Linked DNA regions of Alicycliphilus denitrificans K601. The protein of the gene in region 2 interacts with the protein of the main gene of each other region in a pairwise test. Links are inferred from orthologs where the notes say so. Each region holds a gene or a part of one and is shown on either strand. Other genes may lie near its edges.

Region 1 (7,939 bases), 600 kb from region 2 along the record:
CGCCCAGCTCGATCTTCAGGCCCTGCTTGTCGAACGCCTTCTTGGCCTCCTTGGCGACCTGCTCGTCCACGGCGCCCAGGAAGGTCGGCAGGCCTTCGAGGATGGTCACGTCCGCGCCCAGGCGGCGCCACACGCTGCCCATCTCCAGGCCGATCACGCCCGAGCCGATCACGCCCAGCTTCTTCGGAACCGCGCCGATAGCCAGTGCGCCGTCGTTGGACAGCACGTTGACCTCGTCGAACTCCACGCCGGGCAGCGCGCGCGCATTGGAGCCGGTGGCGACGATGACCTGCCTGGCCGTGAGCAGTTCCTCGGCCTTGCCCGCCACCTTGACCTCGTAGCCGCCATCGACGGCGCGCGCGAACGAGCCACGGCCGTGGAAGAAGCTGACCTTGTTCTTCTTGAACAGGTACAGGATGCCGTCGTTGTTCTGCTTCACCACGGCGTCCTTGCGGCCGATCATCGTGGCCACGTCCATGGTCACCTTGCCGGTGCTGATGCCGTGCTCGGCGAAGTGCTTGGTGGCGTGCTCGAAGTGCTCGCTCGACTGCAGCAGCGCCTTGGACGGAATGCAGCCCACGTTGGTGCAGGTGCCGCCGGGCGCGGCGCCGCCTGCGGCGTTCTTCCACTCGTCGATGCAGGCCACGTTCATGCCCAGCTGCGCTGCGCGGATGGCTGCGATGTAGCCGCCGGGGCCGGCGCCGATGACGATGACGTCGAATTGTTTGCTCATGGTTTCTTCAGGAATAGGGGAGAGAAAAAACCCACCGCCGGGCCAGGCCGAGGGTGGGTTGTCGAGAGTTACACCCTGCTGCAGATCACAGGTCGAACAGCAGGCGCGAGGGATCCTCCAGCGCGTCCTTCATGGCCACCAGGCCCAGGACGGCCTCGCGGCCGTCGATGATGCGGTGGTCGTAGGACATGGCCAGGTAGTTCATCGGACGCACCACGACCTGGCCGTTCTCGACCACGGCGCGGTCCTTGGTGGCGTGCACGCCCAGGATGGCCGACTGCGGCGGGTTGATGATGGGGGTGGACATCATCGAGCCGAAGGTGCCGCCGTTGCTGATCGAGAACGTGCCGCCGGTCATCTCCTCGATGCCCAGCTTGCCTTCGCCGGCCTTCTTGCCGAACTCGGCGATCTTCTTCTCGATGTCGGCGAAGCTCATCTGGTCGGCGTTGCGCAGGATGGGCACCACCAGGCCGCGCGGCGAACCGACGGCGATGCCGATGTCGAAGTAGCCGTGGTAGACGATGTCGGTGCCGTCCACGCTGGCGTTGAGCACCGGGTACTTCTTGAGCGCGTGCACCGCAGCCTTGACGAAGAAGGACATGAAGCCGAGCTTCACGCCGTGTTCCTTGGTGAACGCATCCTGGAACTTCTTGCGCAGCTCCATCACCGGGGCCATGTTGACCTCGTTGAAGGTGGTCAGGATGGCGTTGGTGGATTGCGACTGCAGCAGGCGCTCGGCCACGCGGGCGCGCAGGCGGCTCATGGGTACGCGCTGCTCGGGGCGCTCGCCCAGGTCCAGGGCCGATGACGGAGCCGCCACCTGGGGCAGCGCCTTGGCGGGCACGCCGGTGGGGATCACGGCGGCGGTGGACTTGACGCCACCGGCCACGGCCGCCAGGGCGTCGCCCTTGGTGACGCGGCCATCCTTGCCGCTGCCGGCCACCTGAGCGGCCGACAGGTTGTTCTCGGCCAGGATCTTGGCGGCGGCGGGCATGGCCACGTCGCCCTTGCCGCCGCCGGCGGCGGCCGGTGCGGCGGCAGCCGCCGCGGGGGCCGCTGCGGCAGGCGCTGCAGCGGCGGGCGCGGCGGCGCCGGCCTTGCCCTCGGTGTCGATCCTGGCGATGGGCTGGTCGGACACGACCGTGCCGCCATCACCCACCAGCAGCTCGGCCAGCACGCCGGCGGACGGGGCCGGCACTTCCAGCACCACCTTGTCGGTCTCGATCTCGATCAGGATCTCGTCCTGGGCGACGGCCTCGCCGGGCTTCTTCTTCCACTGCAGCAGCGTGGCCTCGGCCACGGACTCGGACAGCTGGGGAACCTTGACTTCTACGATTGCCATGTTGGTGTTCTTTCCAAAAAGTGTTTTGTTCTGAATGAGTGGGTTGGTGGCCTTACTTGGTCAGGACAAAACCCTTGAGCTTGGCGAAGGCGGCCTCGACCAGGGCCTTCTGCTGGTCCTGGTGCAGGTGTGCGTAGCCCACGGCGGGCGATGCCGAGGCGGCGCGGCCGGCGTAGCCGAGCTTCTGGCCCTCGTGCATGTTCTCGTGGATGTTGTGCTGGATGAAGAACCAGGCGCCCTGGTTCTGCGGCTCGTCCTGGCACCACACGATGTCGGTCGCGTTGGGGTACTTCTTGAGCTCGGCGGCGAAGGCCTTGTGCGGGAAGGGATAGAGCTGCTCGATGCGGATGATGGCCACGTCGCTGCGCTCGGCCTCGGCGCGCTTCTTCACCAGGTCGTAGTACACCTTGCCCGAGCAGGCGATGACGCGCTTGACCTTGGCCGCGTTCTTGGCGATGGCCTCGTCGCGCTCGCCCAGCACGGTCTGGAAGCCACCCTTGGTGAACTCGGACAGCGGCGAGGTCGCGTCCTTGTTGCGCAGCAGCGACTTGGGCGTCATGATGACCAGGGGCTTCCTCAGGTTGCGCACCATCTGGCGGCGCAGCACGTGGAAGATCTGGCTGGCCGTGGTGGGCTGCACGATCTGCATGTTGGCATCGGCCGCCAGCTGCATGAAGCGCTCCAGGCGCGCCGAGCTGTGCTCGGGGCCCTGGCCCTCGTAGCCGTGCGGCAGCATCAGCGTGATGCCGTTGACGCGGCCCCACTTGACCTCGCCCGAGGCGATGAACTGGTCGATCACCACCTGCGCGCCGTTGGCGAAGTCGCCGAACTGCGCTTCCCAGACCACCAGGGTGTTGGGGTCGTTGGAGGCATAGCCGTATTCGAACGCCAGCACCGCCTCTTCGGACAGGATGGAGTCGATGACGACGAAGGGCGCCTGGTTCTCGGCCACGTTCTGCAGCGGCACGTAGGTGCCCTCGTCCCACTTCTCGCGCTTCTGGTCGTGGATGACGGCATGGCGGTGCGTGAAGGTGCCGCGGCCGCTGTCCTCGCCCGACAGGCGCACGGGGTAGCCGCTGGCAACGAGCGAGGCGAAGGCCATGTGCTCGCCCATGCCCCAGTCCACGTTGATCTCGCCGCGGCCCATGGCAGCGCGGTCGTCGTAGACCTTCTTCACCAGCATGTGCGGCGTGACGCTCTCGGGGATGGTGGTGATGCGCTCGGCCAGGCGCTTCCACTCGGTCAGCGGGATGGCGGTGTCTGCGGCGTCCGTCCAGGTCTTGCCCAGGAACGGGCTCCAGTCCACGGCGTACTTGCTCTTGAAGTTGGTCAGCACCGGGTCGATGGTGTGCTTGCCTTCGTCCATGGCGGCGCGGTAGGCCTTGACCATGTCGTCGCCCAGCGTCTCGCCCAGGCCCTGCGTGGCCAGCTTGTCGGCGTAGAGCTTGCGCGTGCCGGGGTGCTGGGCGATCTTCTTGTACATCAGCGGCTGGGTGAGCATGGGGGTGTCTTGCTCGTTGTGGCCCAGCTTGCGGTAGCAGATGATGTCCACCACCACGTCCCTGGAGAACTCCATGCGGAACTCCAGCGCCAGCTGCATGGCCAGACACACGGACTCGGGGTCGTCGCCGTTCACGTGCAGCACGGGCGACTCGATCATCTTCACGATGTCGGTGCAGTACAGCGTGGAGCGCAGGTCGCGCGGGTCGGACGTGGTGAAGCCGATCTGGTTGTTGATGATGATGTGCACCGTGCCGCCCGTGGTGTAGCCACGGGTCTCAGACAGCGCCAGCGTTTCCTGGTTCACGCCCTGGCCCGCGAAGGCGGCGTCGCCGTGCACCAGCACGGGCAGCACCTGCTTGCCCTTGGGGTCGGCGCGGCGGTCCATGCGCGAGCGCACCGAGCCCTCGACCACGGGGTTGACGATTTCCAGGTGCGAGGGGTTGAACGCCAGGCTCAGGTGCACCGGGCCGCCGGGGGTGGACACGTCGGAGGAGAAGCCCTGGTGGTACTTCACGTCGCCCGCGGGCAGGTCTTCGGGCGCGGTGTGGTCGAACTCGGCGAACAGGTCCTTGGGCATCTTGCCCAGAGTGTTGACCAGCACGTTCAGGCGGCCGCGGTGGGCCATGCCGATCACCACTTCCTGCACACCCTTGGCGCCGGCGGACTGGATCAGCTCGTCCATGGCGGCGATGAAGCTCTCGCCGCCCTCGAGCGAGAAGCGCTTCTGGCCGACGTACTTGGTGTGCAGGTAGCGCTCCAGGCCCTCGGCGGCCGTCAGGCGATCGAGGATGCGCTTCTTCTTGGCCGCATCGAAGGCTGGCTTGCTGCGGGTGCTCTCGAGCTTCTGCTGCCACCAGCGCTTTTGCGCCTGGTCGGTAGCGTACATGTATTCCGCGCCCACGGTGCCGCAGTACGTTTCGCGCAGCGCGTTGAGCAGCTCGCGCAGGGGCATGCTGTCCTTGCCGAAGAAGGTGTTGCTGGTGTCGAACACCGTTTCCTGGTCGGCATCGGCAAAGCCGTAGAACGAGGGCTCGAGCTCGGGAATGGCGGGCCGCTCGGCGCGCTTCAGGGGATCGAGGTCCGCCCAGCGCGCGCCGACGTTGCGGTAGGCGGCGATGAGCTGCTGCACGGCCGTGCGCTTGCGGCCCATCTCGGCGTCGGTGCTGGCAACGACCACCCGGGTGCCGCCGGCCTTGGCGCGCTCTGCGAAGGCGTTGATGACCGGAAGATGAGGAACGTCCTTGGCATTGCTGCCGTCTACCGCGGGCACATGTTGCAGTGCGTCAAAGTATTCGCGCCAGGAATCGGGCACGCTGCCGGGGTTGGCGAGATAGTTCTCATACATCTCCTCGACGTAGGGGGCGTTGCCGCCGAAGAGATAGGTGTTGCCTTGGTAGGCTTGGTAGACGGATGTGGGCTCGCTCATATTCCGCTGACCTCCGCTTCCCTGAAGGAAGCATTAGCTGGTTGACAAACCTTCCGCGTCACGGCTGAACCGGTTGGCGGATGCGACTGTGGCAGGGGAAGGACCTCGTTTGCGGGCGCTATTGTGCCATCGAACACGGGCGGGCGCGCCGCACGGCGCCGGGCGGCTTGGCTTACAGTTGGCCGTTGTCCACTTCCTGCCGCCCATGCACCCGCTCCTGCTCCAGAACCGCACCCTGCTGCTGCTGCTCGCCGCCGTGACCCTGGCCTTCGGCGCCATTCTCTGGCCGCTCAACGGCGCCATCTTCTGGGGCGTGGTGCTGGCCATCCTGTTCACGCCGCTGCACCGCCGGCTGCTGCGGCGCATGCCGCGCCGGCGCAACCTGGCCGCGTTCATCACGCTGTGCATCTGCCTGGTGATCGTGATCCTGCCCATGGTGTTCATCGGCATCTCCCTGGTGCAGGAAGCCAGCGTGGCCTACGAGCGCGCTCGCTCGGGGCAGCTGAACTACGGCGCCTACCTGCAGCAGGTGCTGGCCGCCCTGCCCGCCTGGGTCCTGGAGCTGCTCGACCGCTTCCACCTCACCTCCATGGCCGAGCTGCAGGCGCGCCTGACGGCCGTGGGCGCCCAGGCCAGCCAGTTCCTGGCCACCAAGGCGCTGGACGTGGGGCAGAACACGCTGCAGTTCATCGTGAGCTTCGGCGTCATGCTGTACCTGCTGTTCTTCCTGCTGCGGGACGGCCCGCGGCTGGCGGCGCGTATCCGCCAGGCCATTCCGCTGGATACGGAGCACAAGAATCAGCTGGCCCGCAAGTTCACCACCGTGATCCGCGCCACCGTCAAGGGCAACATCGTGGTGGCGGCGGCGCAGGGGGCGCTGGGCGGGCTCATCTTCTGGATCCTGGGCATCCAGGGGCCGGTGATGTGGGGCGTGCTCATGGCCTTCCTGTCGCTGCTGCCGGCCGTGGGCGCCAGCCTGATCTGGGGGCCCGTGGCCATCTACTTCCTGGCCACGGGATCCACCGGCCAGGCCGCGATCCTGACCGCCTACGGCGTCGGCGTCATCGGCCTGGTGGACAACCTGCTGCGCCCGCTGCTCGTGGGCAAGGACACCAAGATGCCCGACTACGTGGTGCTGATCTCCACGCTGGGCGGCATGGCGCTGTTCGGGCTGACCGGCTTCGTGATCGGCCCCGTCATCGCGGCGCTGTTCATGGCCACCTGGGACCTGTTCGCGCCGGTCGACGATGGGCAAAGCTCCTGAAAATATAGCTGCATGCGCTTACCCACAGGGCGCAACAGGCCAATAGCGCCCCAAACCACCCGCGCGCTCACTCGGGCTCGATGCCCGCGGCCTTGATCACCCTGCCCCACTTCTGGGTCTCGGCGGCCTGGAACCTGGCCAGTTCCTCGGGCGTGGTGGTCCAGGCCTCGGAGCCCGCGGTGTCGAAGAACGACCTCGCGGCCTCGCTCCTGGTGGCGTGGGCCAGCAGCTCGTTGAGGCGCGCCACCACGGGCGCGGGCGTGCCAGCGGGCACGTAGGCGGCAAACCAGTAGCCCATGTCGTAGCCCTTCACGCCGGCCTCGGCGATGGTGGGCACGTCGGGCAGCTGCGCGCCGCGCTTTTGCGTGGAGTAGCCCAGCGCGCGCAGCTTGCCCGCCTTGATCTGCGGCACGCCGGTGGACGTGTCGGTGATCATCATGTCGATCTGCCCGCCCAGCAGGTCGGTGATGGCCAGCGGGTTGCTCTTGTAGGGCACGTGCAGGATGTCCACGCCCGCGAGCTGCTTGAGCATCTCGCCGGCCATGCGGCTCGACGAGCTGCCGCTGCCGAAGCTGAGCTTGCCGGGGTTCTTCTTCGCGGCAGCGAGCAGCTCGGCCACGCTCTTGTAGGGCGCGCTGGCGTTCACCACCAGCACCTGCCCGCCCTTGCCCAGGCCGGTGACCGGGGTAAAGTCCTTCACCGGATCGTAGGGCAGCTTCTTGTACAGGTGCTCGTTGGCCGCGTGCGTGGTGTTGGTGGTGATGAGCACGGTGTAGCCGTCGGGCGCGGCCTTGGCCACGGCCTGCGCGGCGATCATGCCGCTGGCGCCGGCCTTGTTGTCCACCACCACGGGCTGCCTGGTGTCGGTGCTGACGGACTGGCCCAGGGCGCGCGCGAGCTGGTCGGTGGCGCTGCCCGCCGCGAACGGCACGACGAAGGTGATGGCCTTGGCCGGATACCGGGCCTGCGCGCCAGCCGTGCCGGCCAGAGCCAGTGCGAGCGCGGCTGCGGCCGTGGCCAGTGCGCGGCGGCGATGCGTGGATGGATTCATGTCGTCTCCTGTGTTGCCATGTTGAAAAAGGGAAAAGGGGCGGCTCCGCGTCACCGGGGGCCTGCCAAGTGCCGCGCCAGCGCCGCCGGCACCCGAACGGGCAGGTCCAGCAGCAGGAAGGACAGCGCCTTGCCGTGGCTGTCGAGGTTGAGCGCGTCGTTCACGCCGCCGTCGAGCACGCCGTCGAGCACGAAGTTCATCGCGTGCAGCTGCGGCAGCAGATGGCGCGCGACGCGGCTGGGCCGGCGCAGCGCGAACTGGCGCGCGACGGCCTGCTCGGTGACCTGCTCCACGAGCAGGTTCCAGAGCGCGGGATGCCAGGCGATCACGCTGATGTTGGAGCGGTTGCCCTTGTCGCCCGTGCGGCCGTGCGCCAGGCGGTACAGGGGAACGGTCAAGTCGGTATCGGTCATGGTCGATGGGCCTTTCAGTCCAGCAGCGTGAAGCCCGTTTCCACCGCCGCGCGCGGCACCAGGCACGACACCGTGCCCAGGCGCGGGCGCATGGCGGTGCGCACGCCGCCGCCGCCGGCCGGGCCGCAGCAGTACAGCGCCGTCACCTCGCGCACCAGGCGCTGGGCGCTGGCGTGGTCCTGGTGCTGCAGCGCCACGCGCAGGCGC
Region 2 (7,392 bases):
GCCAGAACCCCGCGCGCCAGGCCATGATGAAGGCCGGCGTGGCCAAGGAAACCCCCGCGCTCACGATCAACGCCGTGTGCGGCTCGGGCCTGAAGGCTGTCATGCTCGCCGCGCAGGCCGTCGCCACGGGCGACAGCGAGATCGTGGTGGCCGGCGGCCAGGAGAACATGAGCCTGGCGCCCCACGTGCTCAATGGCTCGCGCGAGGGCCAGCGCATGGGCGACTGGAAGCTGACCGACACCATGATCGTGGACGGCCTGTGGGACGTCTACAACCAGTACCACATGGGCATCACGGCCGAGAACGTGGCCAAGGCCTACGGGATCACGCGCGAGATGCAGGACGCGCTGGCCCTGGCCAGCCAGCAGAAGGCCGCGGCCGCCCAGGATGCCGGCCGCTTCGCCGACGAGATCGTCGGCGTCTCGCTGCCGCAGAAAAAGGGCGATCCCGTCCTGTTCAACGCCGACGAGTACCTGAACCGCAAGACCAACGCCGAGGCGCTGGCGGGCCTGCGCCCGGCATTCGACAAGGCCGGCTCGGTCACGGCGGGCAACGCCTCGGGCATCAACGACGGCGCCGCTGCCGTGGTGGTGATGAGCGCCAAGAAGGCCGCGGCCCTGGGCCTCAAGCCGCTGGCGCGCATCGCCGCCTACGGCACGGCGGGCCTGGACCCCGCCACCATGGGCATGGGGCCCGTGCCCGCGTCGCGCAAGGCCCTGCAGCGCGCCGGCTGGAACGCGGCCGACGTGGACCTGTTCGAGCTCAACGAGGCCTTTGCCGCCCAGGCATGCGCGGTGAACAAGGAACTGGCGATCGACCCGGCGCGCGTCAACGTCAACGGCGGCGCGATCGCCATCGGCCACCCCATCGGGGCCTCGGGTTGCCGCGTGCTGGTCACCCTGCTGCACGAGATGCAGCGCCGCAGCGCGGCCAAGGGGCTGGCCGCGCTGTGCATCGGCGGCGGCATGGGCGTCTCCATGGCTCTGGAGCGTTGAGCACCCGCAGTGGCTTGGCGCGCGGCCCGCGCCAAGCCACACATCATGCCCGATCCTTGGGCTCCGGTGGCAATTCCGCCGTGCGTGTTTTCCTTTTAGGAACCGGTTTGTTTTTTGGGTAGAGTGGTAACCGTTTCATCCACAAAACAGGAGCACGCAATGAGTCAGAAAGTCGCATACGTCACGGGAGGCATGGGTGGAATTGGCACTGCCATTTGTCAACGCCTGCACCGGGAAGGGATGAAGGTCATCGCGGGCTGCGGCCCCACTCGCGACTATGAAAAGTGGCTGAACGAACAAAAGGCGCTGGGCTACACCTTCTACGCTTCGGTCGGCAACGTGGGCGACTGGGACTCCACGGTGCAGGCCTTCGCCAACGCCAAGGCCGAACACGGCACCATCGACGTGCTGGTCAACAACGCCGGCATCACGCGCGACCGCATGTTCGTGAAGATGACGCGGGAAGACTGGGACGCCGTCATCGAGACCAACCTCAACAGCATGTTCAACGTGACCAAGCAGGTCGTGGCCGACATGGTGGAAAAGGGCTGGGGCCGCATCATCAACATCAGCAGCGTGAACGGCGAAAAGGGCCAGGCCGGCCAGACCAATTACTCGGCCGCCAAGGCCGGCATGCACGGCTTCTCCATGGCGCTGGCGCAGGAGCTCGCCACCAAGGGCGTGACGGTGAACACCGTGAGCCCGGGCTACATCGGCACGGATATGGTCAAGGCCATCCGCCCCGACGTGCTGGAGAAGATCGTCAACACCGTGCCCGTCAAGCGCCTCGGGGAGCCCAGCGAGATCGCCTCCATCGTCGCCTGGCTGGCCTCGGAGGAGGGCGGCTATGCCACCGGCGCCGACTTCTCTGTCAACGGCGGCCTGCACATGCGCTGACGGCCCGACATGTCCGCTGCTTTGGCGGGCATGTCGAAAAGCAAAAAGGAACGTGCCGGCACGTTCCTTTTTTTATGGAGAACCGAGGCGTGGGGCGCTGGTTCGGGGTCTTGAATGATACCTATCGAAGAAGGGAAGTCGAATAAGCCCGCCGGCGGGCCTTGCCCACGCCCTTACAGGCAGCTCGGGGCGCGCTTGCGGTCGCGTTCGTCTTCGGGCCAGGCAGAGAGCATTGCGGTCATGGTCATAGGGATAACTCCTTAGATGTATTCACAACGCAGCCTCCCGGTGCAACGTTGACATGCCGCTCGCAAAAAAATGCAACCCCTGGAGGATGGATGAAAATGCTCCTGATATGAGAGCTGCAAGCGCATTATGGTCAAGCCTTATAGGCGGTTTTGCCTGATATCAAAAGGCGCGCAGACTGTTCACCGCCCCAGTTCTTCCAGCGCGGCGGACACATCCAGCCACTTTTCCTCGAGCCGTTCGACCTCTTCGGTGCAGGTTTTCAGGCGCCGGCCGGATTCCGCGATCTCGGCGGGGGGCAGCTCCTGCATCAGACGCTCTTCCAGCTGCGCCTTCTCCTGGGCCAGCAGCGCTAGACGCTGGTCTATGGTCTCCAGCTCGCGCTTCAGGGGGCGGGTCTTTTCGGCCAGTTGCTGCCGCGCCTGGGCCTCCAGGCGGCGCTGTTCGCGCGCGTCGGGGGCGGGCACGGCCGCGGGCGCCGGGGCGGCGGCGCGGGCCTGCTCGCGCAGGCGCCTGGATTCGTCGAGCAGGTAGCGCTGGTAGTCGTCCAGGTCGCCGTCGAACGGCCCGACCTGCCCGCGGCCCACGAGCCAGAATTCGTCGCACACGGAGCGCAGCAGGGCGCGGTCGTGGCTGACCAGCATTACGGTGCCCTCGAATTCGTTGAGCGCCATGGCCAGCGCCTCGCGCGTGGCCAAGTCCAGGTGGTTGGTGGGCTCGTCGAGCAGCAGCAGGTTGGGGCGCTGCCAGACGATCATGGCCAGCACCAGGCGCGCCTTCTCGCCGCCGCTCATGCTGCCCACGCTCTGCAGCACCATGTCGCCGCTGAAGTTGAAGCTGCCCAGGAAGTTGCGCAGGTCCTGCTCACGCGCGTCCACGCCCAGCTCGCGCGCCAGGCGCACCATGTGCGCGAGCGGGTGGTCGTCCGGGCGCAGCACGTCCAGCTCCTGCTGGGCGAAGTAGCCAATGGCGAGGCCCTTGCCCTCGGTGACCTTGCCGCCCAGGGGTGCCATGGTGCGGGCGATGGTCTTGACCAGGGTGGACTTGCCCTGGCCGTTGGCGCCCAGGATGCCTATGCGCTGGCCCGCCAGCACGGTGCGGCTGACGCCGCTCAGGACGGCTTTCTCGCTGCCGTCCTCGGCGCGGTAGCCGAAGGAGGCGTCGGTCAGCGCCAGCATGGGATTGGGCAGGTTGGCGGGCTCCTGGAATTCGAAGGTGAATTCGGCGCTCGCCAGCACGGGGGCGATTCTTTCCATGCGCTCCAGCGCCTTCACGCGGCTTTGCGCCTGGCGCGCCTTGGTGGCCTTGGCCTTGAAGCGGTCGATGAACTTTTGCAGGTGGGCGATCTTGGCCTGCTGGCGCTCGAACGCGGCCTGCTGCAGCGTGAGCTGCTGCGCGCGCAGTTCCTCGAACTGGCTGTAGTTGCCGCCGTAGCGTGTGAGCTGGGCGTTGTCGATGTGCAGCGTGACCTGGGTCACGGCGTCGAGGAATTCGCGGTCGTGGCTGATGACGATGAGCGTGCCCTCGTAGCGCTTGAGCCAGGCTTCGAGCCAGACCAGCGCGTCCAGGTCCAGGTGGTTGGTGGGCTCGTCGAGCAGCAGCAGGTCGCTGGGGCACATGAGCGCGCGCGCCAGCTGCAGGCGCATGCGCCAGCCGCCGGAGAAGCTGTTGACGGGTCTGTCGAGCTCGGCCACCTGGAAGCCCAGGCCCAGGATCAGCGCCTGGGCGCGCGCCGGCGCATCGTGCGCGCCGGCGTCCGCCAGGTCGGCGTGCGCCTGGGCAATGGCCATGCCGTCGCCCAATTGCTCTGCTTTTCGTAGCTGCTCGCGCAGGTGAGACAAGCGCGTATCGCCATCGAGCACGAAATCCGTGGCTGGCTGGGCGGTCTCGGGCATGTGCTGCGCCACCTGCGCCATGCGCCACTGCGGGGGCATGAGGAAGTCGCCGCCGTCCTCGTGCAACGTGCCGTTGAGGAGCGCGAAGAGGGTGGACTTGCCGGCGCCGTTGCGCCCCACCAGGCCGACTTTCTCGCCGGGATTGATGGAAACGGAAGCACTGTCGAGCAGCACGCGCGTGCCGCGGCGCAGGGTGAGGTTGCGGAGGCTGATCATGAGGCCGCGGATTATCCCAGCGAAAGCCCGCGGCCTGCCCCTCGGCGGGCCGTGGTCAGACGGGCTTCAGCCCCAGCTGCTTCATCATGGCCGCGGTCAGCTGCATTTCCTGCTGGATGTTCTGCACGAAGGCCGCTCCGTCGCGCACGTCCACCTGGCCCCCGTTTTCCTGCAGCGCGGCGACCACCTTGGGCTGCCTGAGCGCTTCGGAGAAGGCCTTGTAGATGGTCTCCACCACCGCATCCGGCGTTCCCGCGGGGACGGAGATGCCGCCGAACGAGGTCAGCTCCACGCCTGGGATGCCGAGCTCCGCGAGCGTGGGTACCTGCGGCTCGACCGGGTTGCGCCTGGCCCCGGCGATGGCGAGCGCGCGCAGCTTGCCGGCCTTGATCATGGGGTTGGCCGCCGAGAAGATCGGCATCCCGAAGGTCACTTGGTTGCCCAGCAGCGCATTCACGAGCTCGGAGGCGCCCTTGTAGGGCACGTGCATGGCCTTGGTGCGCGTGACGCTCAGGAACAGCTCCACGCCCAGGTGGGAGGGCGTGCCGACGCCCCCGGAGGCGTAGTCCACCTGGCCGGGGCGGGCCTTGAGCCGGGCCAGCAGGTCGTCCAGGCTGTGGATGTCGGAGTCCGCGTTCACTACCAGCCCCACGGTGGAGCTGCTCAGGCGCATGACGTGCCGGAAGTCCTTGAGCGCGTCGTAGCCGGGGTTCTTGTAGATGTGCATGTTGGCGGCCAGCGGCGAGCCCGTGTAGAGCAGGGTGTAGCCATCGGCCGGCGACTTGGCCACGGCGCGCGTGCCGATGTTCCCCGCGGCGCCCGGACGGTTCTCGATGACGATGGGTTGGCCCAGGAAGGGGCCCACGGCCTCGGCCAGGATGCGCGCCACCATGTCGGGCCCCGTGGCCGGCAGGTAGGGCACCAGCCATTTGACGGGGCGGCTGGGATAGCGGCCCTGGGCCCGGGCCGGCATGCCCGCCAGGGGGAGCAGGGCCGCGCCAAGCGCATGGGCCAGCATCCGGCGGCGTGACAGAGGGGTCATGTTCGTCTCCTTGCTTCTATAGCTGTGTGCGATGTGGGAGCTGCCGCCTCACGCCGCCTATGCGGGCGTGGCGAGCAGTTCCCTGGCGATGGTGTTGCGCTGGATCTCGCTGGTGCCGGTCAGCACGCGGTACATGCGCAGCATGCGGAACAGGAATTCCACGCGCCGGCCCTGGACGATGCCCTCGCCGCCGTGGATCTGCACCGCGCGGTCGGCGATGCCGAAGGCAGCCTCGGAGCAGAACAGCTTGCTCATTGACGCCTGGGCGCGGGCGTCGATGCCGGCGTCGATGGCGCGCGCCGTCTGCACCATCAGGGCGCGGGCGGCGGCCCATTGCGTGGCCATGTCGGCCAGCATGTGCTGTATGGCCTGGAACTGGGCGATGCTGCGGCCGAACTGCCGGCGCTCCAGCGCATAGTCGCGCGCGTCGCGCAGCGCCACCTGTGCCAGGCCAAGCATGGCGGGGCAGTGCATCAGCCGGTTGACGGTGATGCGCCCCAGCGCCAGCGCCAAGCCGCGGCCGCGCTCGCCGATCAGCTGGGCCGCTGGGACGCGGGCGCCGTCCAGCACGATGTCGCCGGTGTGGGACTGGCCGGCCATGGTCTTGTAGCCGCTAACCACCTCGACGCCCGGCGCGTGCAGGTCGACGAAGAAGGCGCTGATCTCGCGCTCGGCGGCGCCCTCGGGGGCGGTCGAGGCCAGCAGCACGGCGCAGTCGGCGAAGGGCGAGCCCGAGATGAAGCGCTTGCGGCCATGGAGCACGTAGTGGTCGCCGTCCTGCGTGGCGCGGGTCTGCAGCGCGCCGGCGTCGGAGCCCGCGCCGGCCTCGGTCAGCGCGAAGCAGATGGCCTTGTCGGCGCGCGCCACCGGTGCGATGAACTGCTCCATCTGCCACGGCGTGGCCTTGCGCACCAGCGCGCCGATGCGCGGCGGGCCGCTCAGCTCGCCCAGCACGTGGGGCGCGAAGGGCGAGCCGGTAGCGTAGATGGCTTCCTTGATCAGCACTTGGTCGAGCACCGAAAGCTCCTTGCCGCCCATGGACGGTGGCAGGGACATGCCGTAGAAGCCGAGCGCGTGCGAGCGCCGCCAGACCTGGCGCAGCAGGGCCTTGTCGGGCGAATGCTCGTGGTCTATGCCGTGGCTGCGGGCCAGGTCGACCAGCTCGCCGTGCAGGAAGTCCCGCAGCGCCGCGATCAGCTGCGCCGCCAGGGGCGAGCCTTCGAAGGGCATTTCGGGCAGTGCGGGGCCGGCGGCGGCCAGCCGTGTGGTAGGAGTGCTGGCGTTCATGTCAGTTCACCTTGCGGCTGAGGTTGCTCCAGTACGGCGCCTGTACGGTCTTGCGCATCACCTTGCCGTTGGGGTTCTTGGGCAGCTGCTCCACGAACTCGATGTGGCGCGGGCGCTTGAAGCCGCCCAGGTGCTCGGCGCAGAACCGGTCCAGCGCGCCGGGGTCGGGCTGCGCGCCGGGCTTGAGCACGATGTGCGCCGCGACGGCCTCTCCCCATTTGTCGTCGGGAATGGCGAACACGCAGGCGTCCTGCACCGCCTGGTGGCGGTAGAGCACGGCCTCCACCTCCGACGGGTAGACGTTGAAGCCGCCGCTGATGACCATGTCCTTCTTGCGGTCCACGATGTAGACGAAGCCTTCCTCGTCCATGCGCGCCAGGTCGCCCGTGTGGTAGCGGCCGTTCCTGAGCACCTCGGCCGTGAGGTCGGGCGCGCGCCAGTAGCCGGCGAACACGTCGGGGCCGCTCACGACGATCTCGCCCACCTCGCCCTGGGGCAGCGGGTTGCCGTCGCCATCGACCACCTCGACGATGGACTCCAGGAAGGGGCGCCCGCACGAGGCCAGCCGCTCGGGCCGCGCGGCGCGCGCCTGGAGGTGGTCCAGCGCCGACAGGCCGCACACGCCCGAGGTGGTCTCGCCCGCGCCATAGCCCTGGCTGAGGACAGGGCCGAACACGTCCATGGCTTGCAGAATGCGCGTCGGCGCCATCGGGGCCGCGCCATAGCCCAGGCGCAGCAGGTCGGGCAGCGGGCGGTAGCGGCCCTGCACCTCGGCCAGCAGCATGTTGATCATGGTCGGCACCATGAAGGTGTG

The links.
Region 1: the proteins of ALIDE2_RS12250 (region 2) and ALIDE2_RS15045 interact in binary tests that used the Escherichia coli proteins (3 or more experiments, as listed by UniProt). The link is inferred for Alicycliphilus denitrificans K601 from one-to-one orthologs.

Annotation. Positions count from the first base shown.
Region 1 is NC_015422.1:3,160,463-3,168,401, forward strand. What follows is about bases 1,928-5,352. They hold ALIDE2_RS15045 (2-oxoglutarate dehydrogenase E1 component), read right to left. Parts: upstream 5,005-5,352; coding sequence 2,128-5,004; downstream 1,928-2,127. Other genes in these bases: odhB (2-oxoglutarate dehydrogenase complex dihydrolipoyllysine-residue succinyltransferase), read right to left, coding at 1,928-2,075; ALIDE2_RS15050 (AI-2E family transporter), read left to right, coding at 5,210-5,352. Also shown: lpdA (dihydrolipoyl dehydrogenase), read right to left, coding at 1-733; more of odhB, read right to left, coding at 819-1,927; more of ALIDE2_RS15050, read left to right, coding at 5,353-6,268; ALIDE2_RS15055 (Bug family tripartite tricarboxylate transporter substrate binding protein), read right to left, coding at 6,336-7,319; ALIDE2_RS15060 (AtuA-related protein), read right to left, coding at 7,370-7,732; ALIDE2_RS15065 (acyclic terpene utilization AtuA family protein), read right to left, coding at 7,747-7,939. UniProt on the Escherichia coli protein: E1 component of the 2-oxoglutarate dehydrogenase (OGDH) complex which catalyzes the decarboxylation of 2-oxoglutarate, the first step in the conversion of 2-oxoglutarate to succinyl-CoA and CO(2).
Region 2 is NC_015422.1:2,561,139-2,568,530, forward strand. Bases 1,786-4,663 are described here. They hold ALIDE2_RS12250 (ABC-F family ATP-binding cassette domain-containing protein), read right to left. Parts: upstream 4,250-4,663; coding sequence 2,321-4,249; downstream 1,786-2,320. Other genes in these bases: phbB (acetoacetyl-CoA reductase), read left to right, coding at 1,786-1,892; ALIDE2_RS12255 (Bug family tripartite tricarboxylate transporter substrate binding protein), read right to left, coding at 4,305-4,663. Outside these bases: ALIDE2_RS12240 (acetyl-CoA C-acetyltransferase), read left to right, coding at 1-995; more of phbB, read left to right, coding at 1,155-1,785; more of ALIDE2_RS12255, read right to left, coding at 4,664-5,291; ALIDE2_RS12260 (acyl-CoA dehydrogenase family protein), read right to left, coding at 5,349-6,578; ALIDE2_RS12265 (AMP-binding protein), read right to left, coding at 6,580-7,392. UniProt on the Escherichia coli protein: Genetic data indicate it may be involved in ribosome assembly or function.